3 linked regions of the Oceanicoccus sp. KOV_DT_Chl genome follow. The protein of the gene in region 1 interacts with the protein of each later gene in a pairwise test. Links are inferred from orthologs where the notes say so. Each region holds a gene or a part of one and is shown in the gene's direction. Other genes may lie near its edges. The genes, in order: rplL, UNITIG_RS00320 and parC.

Evidence for each region.
Region 2: the proteins of rplL (region 1) and UNITIG_RS00320 interact in binary tests that used the Escherichia coli proteins (3 or more experiments, as listed by UniProt). The link is inferred for Oceanicoccus sp. KOV_DT_Chl from one-to-one orthologs.
Region 3: the proteins of rplL (region 1) and parC interact in binary tests that used the Escherichia coli proteins (3 or more experiments, as listed by UniProt). The link is inferred for Oceanicoccus sp. KOV_DT_Chl from one-to-one orthologs.

The regions. Positions count from the first base shown.
Region 1 is NZ_FQLF01000005.1:828,505-831,224, reverse strand. It holds rplL (50S ribosomal protein L7/L12), read left to right. Parts: upstream 1-1,033; coding sequence 1,034-1,408; downstream 1,409-2,720. Other genes in the region: rpoB (DNA-directed RNA polymerase subunit beta), read left to right, coding at 1,714-2,720; rplJ (50S ribosomal protein L10), read left to right, coding at 448-942; rplA (50S ribosomal protein L1), read left to right, coding at 1-109. UniProt on the Escherichia coli protein: The binding site for several of the GTPase factors involved in protein synthesis (IF-2, EF-Tu, EF-G and RF3). Is thus essential for accurate translation.
Region 2 is NZ_FQLF01000001.1:67,931-71,003, forward strand. Bases 19-2,852 are described here. They hold UNITIG_RS00320 (rhodanese-related sulfurtransferase), read left to right. Parts: upstream 19-835; coding sequence 836-1,870; downstream 1,871-2,852. Other genes in these bases: UNITIG_RS00325 (MipA/OmpV family protein), read left to right, coding at 2,007-2,843. Also shown: UNITIG_RS00330 (tRNA-uridine aminocarboxypropyltransferase), read right to left, coding at 2,866-3,073. UniProt on the Escherichia coli protein: Catalyzes oxygen-dependent 5-hydroxyuridine (ho5U) modification at position 34 in tRNAs, the first step in 5-carboxymethoxyuridine (cmo5U) biosynthesis.
Region 3 is NZ_FQLF01000002.1:2,140,071-2,143,284, forward strand. The notes cover bases 34-3,008. They hold parC (DNA topoisomerase IV subunit A), read left to right. Parts: upstream 34-368; coding sequence 369-2,648; downstream 2,649-3,008. Other genes in these bases: UNITIG_RS13875 (hypothetical protein), read right to left, coding at 34-144; UNITIG_RS13885 (DUF3703 domain-containing protein), read right to left, coding at 2,707-3,008. Also shown: more of UNITIG_RS13875, read right to left, coding at 1-33; more of UNITIG_RS13885, read right to left, coding at 3,009-3,072; UNITIG_RS13890 (hypothetical protein), read right to left, coding at 3,163-3,214. UniProt on the Escherichia coli protein: Topoisomerase IV is essential for chromosome segregation; it is the principal protein responsible for decatenating newly replicated chromosomes. It relaxes supercoiled DNA.

The DNA.
Region 1 (2,720 bases):
GAAAAAAGCCAAACCTGCTGCGGCTAAAGGTGTTTATTTGAAGAAGATGACTTTGTCTTCAACGATGGGGCCTGGTTTGGTTTTGGATCAGTCTTCTTTAGAGGTTTAAGCTAAAGAAGGTAAGGAACTTTGTGGTCTGTTGCTGTTTTAGCGCAAGCGAGAATATAAACAGGCCGTCAAAGACCGTAGGTGTTATAGGTTAATCTTTTGCTTTATTTATAGGGTTAATGATTGGTCTGGCTTAATGAAATGTGTTGCGGTGGGTTGGTTACCATTGGCAGCGTTAAGCCTACGCAGACGGTGAAGTTTGTTGTTCGGTCTCTTTTGGGGCTATAGCAATGGGTGACCACCGAAACAATTTGTTGTGGCATTGATATTAATGTTTACGGCATAAAATGAAACGATAAATACAGTTGTTAAGTGTTTATCTAATTCTGGAGAAATATTGTGGCAATAGGACTTGAAGACAAAAAAGCAATTGTCGCTGAAGTCCAGCAAGTTGCTCAAAGTGCTTTATCTGCAGTAGTCGCCGATGCTCGTGGCGTTTCTGTTGTAGATATGACGGCACTGCGTAAAGAGGCTCGTGAAGCTGGTGTGTATATGCGTGTAGTGCGTAATACCCTAGCCAAGCGTGCTGTTGAAGGTACGGCTTATGAGTGTCTTGTTGACTCTTTTGTTGGCCCAACTCTGATTGCATTTTCTAACGAACATCCAGGTGCCGGTGCGCGCATCTTGCGTGCTTTCGCTAAAGATAATGAAAAGCTAGAGTTGAAGGCTGCCGCCTTTGACGGTGAAGTGACAGATATCGCGGTATTGGCAACATTGCCAACATTCGACGAAGCTATCGCCAAGCTGATGAGCGTGATGAAAGAAGCATCTGCTGGAAAATTGGTTCGCACTATTGCGGCCATTCGCGACCAAAAAGAATCGGAAGCTGCTTAATCTTGCTTGCTGTTATGTGAGTAAGTTGTCTGCTTTTATTGAATTTACCGAGTGTTGTTTGTAACGCGCTCAAAGAAATAGGAACTGAATCATGTCTTTATCTCAAGAAGATATCATCAATGCAGTTGCTGAAATGTCAGTTAAAGATGTTGTTGCACTGATTGAAGCAATGGAAGAAAAATTCGGCGTATCTGCAGCGGCTGCTGTAGCTGCAGGCCCTGCTGGCGGTGACGCTGGTGCTGCTGCCGAAGAGAAAACTGAGTTTGACGTAGTATTGACTGGCGCTGGTGACAAGAAAGTAAATGTTATCAAAGCGGTACGTGCGATCACTGGCCTAGGCTTGAAAGAAGCCAAGGGTATGGTTGATGGTGCGCCTGCGACAATCTTGGAAGGTGCGGCGAAAGATGCAGCTGATGACGCTGTTAAGCAGCTTGTTGAAGCTGGTGCAACTGCCGAACTTAAGTAAGCAAGTAGCATAAGCACTTTATTGAGGAGTTCTGCTTGCGTAAAAACGGCGTAGAATTTCACTAAAAAGTGCCGGGCTGATGGAAAAATCTTTGGGTTTTTCTATCGGCCTTTTTCTGTTTATAGGTTTTTTGTTTGTTTTTGGTTTTTTTGTAAATAAAAACTAGTCATAGCATGCAAAAAATCGACTTGTTTATTACTGCGGAATGAGCTGCGGTAAAAACAAAAAGAAAGACCTGATGTCAGGACTGTGATGATCTTTATCCCGCCTGGATATTGATCAGCAACGAAAGCTGGGGAGCGCTAATGGCCTACTCGTATACAGAGAAAAAACGTATCCGTAAGGATTTCGGTAAGATGTCCCATGTTATGGATGTCCCGTACTTACTGGCGATACAGTTGGATTCGTACAAAAAATTCACTCAAGACAATAGCACCATCGGTAAGCGCGATGATGTGGGGTTGCATGCTGCGTTTAAGTCAGTATTCCCTATTGTTAGTTATTCTGGCAGTGCTGCGCTTGAATATGTTGATTATGCGTTAGGTGCTCCGGCGTTTGATGTCTCTGAGTGTCAGTTGCGTGGTGTTACCTACGCGGTTCCTCTCCGGGTTAAAGTACGGTTGATTATCTACGATAAAGAATCAGCTAGCAAAACCATCAAAGATATTAAAGAGCAGGAAGTCTACATGGGTGAAATCCCATTGATGACTGAAAACGGTACCTTCGTTATCAATGGTACCGAGCGCGTAATAGTCTCTCAGTTGCACCGTTCACCGGGCGTATTCTTTGATCACGATAAGGGTAAGACGCACTCTTCGGGCAAGTTGCTTTATTCCGCGCGTATTATTCCTTACCGTGGATCATGGTTGGATTTTGAATTTGATCCAAAAGATATGGTTTACGTGCGTATCGATCGCCGTCGTAAATTGCCAGCGACTATTCTGCTGCGCGCTTTAGGTTATAGCTCGGAAGAAATCCTCGACATGTTTTATGATGTTGATGAATTTACTGTGGCTAAAGATGGTACTTTCAAGATGGCGCTTATCCCTGAGCGTCTTCGTGGTGAAGTGGCCTCCTTTGATATTATTGGCAAGGGTGGTTCGGTATTGGTTGAAACGGGTCGCCGCATTACTGCGCGCCACATTAATCAGATCGAAAAAGAAAAGCAGAAATCTTTGCCAGTACCCGAGGAGTATATCCTGGGTCGTTCATTAGCGAAAAATGTTGTTGATGAAAAAACCGGTGAGATTTTAGTTGAGTGTAATACTGAGCTTACTGAAGAAGTATTGGAGCAGTTGAGTGAAGCTGGAGT
Region 2 (3,073 bases), on another replicon or contig:
ATTCATGGTTTGTTCGATATCATCATTGAGTACAGTATTTAATGCTTCGGTTTTGGTCGAGCCGACACCAATGCCATTGACCCGGACCTTGGGAGCAAAGTCCTGAGCCAGTTCACGCGTTAAAAAAGACAGTGCAGATTTGGCGGTACCGTAGGCGGCAAAGCAGGGCGACGGGTGTTGACCGGCAACGGAAGAAATATTGATCACACAGCCCGAGCCAGCAGAACTCACCATTAACGGCACACAGATACGAGTCATCTCAAAGGCAGTGGTGACGTTAAATTTGAATGCATTATCGAGGTCGCGGGCGCTGGTTTGTAAGGCGGGTTTGGGGGAAAGCCACCGGCATTATTAACCAATATATCAATACGGCCAAACTCAGCCATGGCTTGATCGGCTAAGTGCTGCAATTGCTCATCAACCATCACGTCGGTAGGGACGATTAAAGTGCGGCGGCCAAAAGCTTCAACGGCGGCAGCAGTGGTTTGCAGTTGTTCCAGTGTGCGTGCGGCAAGGACAATATCCGCACCCGCTTCAGCAAATGCTTTGGCGATAGCTGCGCCTATGCCACGACCGGCACCGGTAATAATGGCGACTTGGCCGTCTAAACGAAAACGATCAAAAATACTCATAAGGTTTCTCTTGTTATTGTCATCAAGGTTATTTGGGCTCTAGCTGTTCTTTATACCGTGTCTGCGGCGGCGCAGGAAGTTGCGGTTCGTTAATGCTTGATGAGGGCGGAGCGGGCGGGTTTGGCATTCGCAGTTAAATTCCTTATAATTCGCGCGGTTTTAACACGCGCCGGATTTACGTTCCGGTCAGCTGAGGAAAGAAAATGACGACTACTGTACCCACAGGCGCCGACGCTGCGCTTGCTAAAAAATCATCCCCAGACACCATTGTGGTGTGCGCGTTGTACAAATTTGTTGCTTTAGACCGATTTGAAGTGCTGCGCGAACCGCTATTAAATACCATGAAGTCACTGTCAGTGAAGGGCACTTTGTTGCTGGCCAGTGAAGGTATTAATGGCACGGTTGCCGGTTCTCGTGAGGCCATTGATCAATTACTGGACTGGTTGCGTCAGCAGCCGGAGCTGGTCGATATCGATAGCAAGGAATCCTATACCACCAAGCCACCATTCCTGCGCACCAAGGTTAAATTGAAAAAAGAAATCGTCACTATGGGGGTGGAAGGGATTGACCCCAAGCGCGTGGTAGGCACCTATGTCGATCCCAAAGACTGGAATGCGCTGATCAGTGATCCTGACGTGGTGCTGGTTGATACCCGCAATGATTATGAAGTGCAGGTCGGCACGTTTAAAAATGCGATCAACCCGGTGACGGAAAGCTTTCGCGAATTTCCGCAGTACGTAAAAGACCATCTGGACCCAGCTAAAAATAAAAAAGTGGCAATGTTTTGTACCGGTGGTATTCGCTGTGAAAAATCTACTGCCTATTTGAAAGAACAAGGTTTTGACGAAGTCTATCATTTGAAAGGTGGCATTTTAAAATATCTGGAAGACGTTCCCGCCGAGGAAACACTGTGGCAAGGCGAATGTTTTGTATTCGACGATCGAGTAACGGTAAATCATCAATTGGAAAAAGGCGATTATGATCAGTGCCATGCCTGTCGATTACCTATTACCGAGCAAGATAAAGCGCATCAGCATTACCAAAAAGGCGTGAGTTGCCCTGCGTGTTATGACAAAACCAGCCCGGAGCAACGCCAGCGCTTTTTAGAGAGGGAAAAACAAATGCAGCTGGCCAAAGCCCGTGGCGAACAGCATATGGGTTCGGATGTGGTTGAGCAGTTAGAGTTGAAGCGGCAACGCAAAGCGCAACGCTTAGAGCAGCAGCGTCAGCAGCAATAATATATCGGGAGAGTCTGAAGGAATAGTAGAGTCAGATAGGCAGGTAAATTTGCCTAATCCGCTATTAATGATTAGATTACGGACTGATTATTAATAGCTGGCTCATCAAAATTGGCGGGTAGCTTTGGAGAGTGTAGTGCTACTGTTTGCCAATGATAAAAATACCATTCGATTTATCCTGTTATTACTTTCCCTTTTAACCGTGGCTAACTCGACTGCAAGTGCGGAAAAAAATCCCTTGTGGGAGTTGGGCATAGGTGCTGCCGGTTTATATCATCCGCATTACTTGGGTGCTGAACAACAACAAGGCTATTTGTTCCCGCTTCCTTACTTTACCTATCGAGGTGAAATAATCCGCGCCGACCGCAGCGGTATCAGAGGGTTTCTTTATAACAGTGAAAAGTGGAATTTACGCCTGAGTTTTAGTGGTTCATTGCCCGTTAATAGCGAAGACAATGATGCCCGTGAAAATATGGATGACCTCGACTTGATGCTGGAAGTGGGGCCGACGCTGCAATATACGATTAGCTCGGATGCCGAGCAAATATGGCGTTTCGATTTACCCTTGCGCGCCGGTTTTTTATTGGGCGATAAGCCGTTTTATCATCAGGGTTGGACCTTTAATCCACGCTTGTATTATAGCGTCGATAACGGCCCCTGGACGGTAAGCGCTACCGCCGGCCCGATGTTTAGTGATCATCGTTATCACGGTTATATTTATGATGTGGGACTGCAAGACGTGACGGCTAATCGCGGGTATTATGAATCCCGCTCCGGTTACACTGGCAGCCGTTTTTCACTGCGGCTAAAGCGTCATTATGATCGCTATGTGTTCGGGGCCGGGGTAAGTTATTACAATTTGGACGGCGCCGAAAATGAAGATAGCCCGCTGTTACTACAAGATGATTATGTGGCGGTGAGCTTTACTTTTGCCTGGATATTCAAAAAATCGGCTGCCATGGTGGACAATTAAACGTATCGCGCAGACGCCACGTTTAATTTTTGTTGCGGTAATGCCGAATAAAAACGTCTGTGCCCATAGCTTTGATTTGCTGGGCAATTATCCACTCCATGGAGGCTAACAGTGGCGCATATTTCGTTGAATTTCGCTCCAAAAAACCCAGTGTTTGTGCAATCGCTTCGACCGTAGCAATCGCTTGGGCATCCGGCTGTTTTCTAATTTGATAGCGTGAACGGCTAGTA
Region 3 (3,214 bases), on another replicon or contig:
AATGACATCTTTTATGGCAAGGCCTTGGGCTTCGGCGGAGTCACGTAGAAACAGGAAGGCGCGAGCGCCGATATCATCAATAATTTCCTGATTGGATTCACGCTTAAACGCGTTTAACTGGACTACGTTGTCATTGGATTGCATGGCAGCTCCTGAGAAAAATGGTAGTGGTTTGCCCGTATCCTACCGACAATCAATTGACTCCTAGTATATGTCTTGGAGTCAAAATTTTATCTAGGTAATTACCACTAAAGAGCCGCTGAAATCCCTTATACTGGCGCCAGTATTTTTCCATCCGTCGCTAGTAACCAGCTGATTTATAAGGGATAATCCGGCAGTATTTCACAGTTCACAAAACGGTATAAATTATGTCCGATCAGTTCAATATCGCCGCCGATGGCGTTGAACAAATCTCCCTTAAAACCTACACCGAGAAGGCTTATCTGGATTATTCCATGTACGTTATTCTCGATCGTGCTTTACCTAATATTGCCGATGGTTTGAAACCAGTGCAGCGGCGCATTGTGTATGCAATGAGTGAGCTGGGCTTAAAGGCAGCGGCAAAATACAAAAAATCGGCACGTACCGTCGGTGATGTAATTGGTAAGTTTCACCCCCATGGTGATACCTCGGTGTATGAAGCGATGGTATTAATGGCGCAGGACTTTTCCTACCGATACCCGTTGATTGATGGTCAGGGTAACTGGGGCTCTAGTGATGACCCAAAATCTTTCGCGGCGATGCGATACACCGAATCGAAACTGGCGGGCTTTGCGGAATTATTATTGTCCGAATTGGGTCAGGGCACGGTTGAGTGGCAAGCTAACTTCGATGGCACTATGGATGAGCCCAAAGTATTGCCATCAAAAGTGCCAACGGTATTGCTCAATGGCACTACCGGGATTGCGGTGGGTATGGCAACGGATATTCCTCCCCACAATATGCGTGAGGTGGTAAGCGCCTGTATTCATTTGTTAGATGAACCCAGGGCCAGCATTGAACAATTGATGGAGCATATCCAGGGGCCGGACTTCCCAACTGACGCAGAGATTATTACCCCCAGAGCAGATATCCTGAATATCTACAAAACGGGCAAAGGTAGTATTCGGATGCGAGCCCTGTGGCAGAAAGAAGGGACTGATATTGTTATTACCGCGTTACCGCATCAGGTGTCTGGTGCCAAGGTTTTGGAACAAATTGCCCAGCAAATTCACGCGAAAAAATTACCGATGGTCGCAGATTTGCGCGATGAGTCGGATCACGAAAGCCCGACTCGTCTGGTTATCATCCCGCGTTCAAATCGTGTAGACGTCGAGCCGATGATGAATCATTTATTTGCGTCTACTGATCTTGAGAAAACCTATCGGGTCAACCTCAATATGATTGGTATTGACGGCAAGCCGGAAGTAAAGACGCTGGATAAAATTTTATCAGAATGGCTATTGTTCCGGTCCGAGACAACAAAGCGTCGCTTGCAACACCGTTTGCAAAAAGTAGAAGAGCGCTTGATGCGATTGGCAGCATTGATGATCGTGTATCTCAATGTAGATGAAGTCATTCGCATTATTCGTGAAGAAGAAAATCCCAAGCAAGAATTGATTGCGCGCTTTGATTTGGTCGAAATGCAGGCCGAATATATTTTGGAAACCAAATTGCGTCAGTTGGCACGTTTGGAAGAAATGAAAATCAAGGAAGAAGAAGAGGCACTGGAAAAAGAAAAGGAAAATCTGGAACAGATTATTGGCTCGCCGCGTCGACTAAAAACCCTGGTACGCAAAGAACTATTGGCTGCTGTTGAAGAGTATGGCGATGATCGTCGGTCGCCAATAGTCAGTCGTGAAGAGGCAAGAGCCTTTAGCGAAGAAGAATTAATGACCACCGAACCAGTTACCGTAGTGTTATCGGTTAAGGGCTGGATACGTTCGGCGAAAGGGCATGAGATTGATCCGCAAAGTTTAAGTTATAAATCAGGTGATAGTTTTCATCTGGCCGCGAAAGGTAAATCTAATCAGTCGGCGGTTATTCTGGATTCTGGGGGTAAGGCTTATACCGTCAGTGCGCATAGCTTGCCATCGGCACGAGGTCAGGGAGAGCCACTTACTGGTCGTATTAACTCGCCCTCAGGTGCCAGTTTTGAAGGCCTGATGATGGGTGGCCAGGACGAATTGTATTTGTTGGCCTCTGATGCCGGTTATGGTTTTGTAGTCAAGCTGGCTGATCTGCAAACCAAAAATAAAGCGGGTAAAGCGGCATTGTCGTTACCGAAAGGCGGGCAAGTATTACAGCCAGGAATGGTTGGCGGTACTCATACTGATGGTGCTTTTGTCGCAGCAGTTACCAATGAAGGCCGGATGTTATTGTTCCCCTTATCGGAGTTGCCGACCATGGCGCGTGGTAAGGGTAATAAAATTATTGGTATTCCTGCGTCGAGAGTGCAGGCGCGTGAAGAGTACTTGATTGCTGTCGCGATACTTCGCGAGACTGACACATTGCGAGTTTACGCCGGTAAGCGTCACGTTAATATGAAGTTTAGTGAGCTGGATCATTATTTGGGTGAGCGCGGCCGCCGAGGGCATAAATTACCCCGTGGCTTCCAGAAAGTAGATGCGGTGGAAGTGGTGAGTAAAGAGGCTAAAAAGCCCGAATAGTATGGGTATTACCAAAGTCCGACGGCTTAGCGCCGAGCCGTGGGTACTGCAGTTAGCATTACTGAGTTGCTTTGGCGCGGCTTATTATTGCTGACAACTCTGGCTTGATGGGTATTGATTTAAACGGGCTGATATTACTGCCGCCCGTATTACCTGTTGGTACAAAGCCAATAGCCGTTTTGGTAGCGGCGCCTAATATCCTTATTAATTGACCAACAATCTCACCAACCCGGCGTTGCCTTAGACCCCACAGCAACATCAAGCAATGTACTTTAACATGATGATAGGTCGACTCTTGGCCTAACACGTGGGCATTTTCAAGGTGAGAAAATTCGACAGCAAAATCACCTCTGTTGCGATAATTTTTGGCGGCGGTAATTTCCATCGCTACAAACGGTGCAATACTTTTCGAAAATTTAGACATTATGCTCTCCGATAGCCAAAATCAGGTCGCCTTGGTTAATGGCGGAAAAATCTTCACGCCAATCGCGTAATACGGGTGATGTACTTCCGGCTAATCATTGAATATTGATAAAAGAATATCAAGCCATGTGTCGTTATACTTT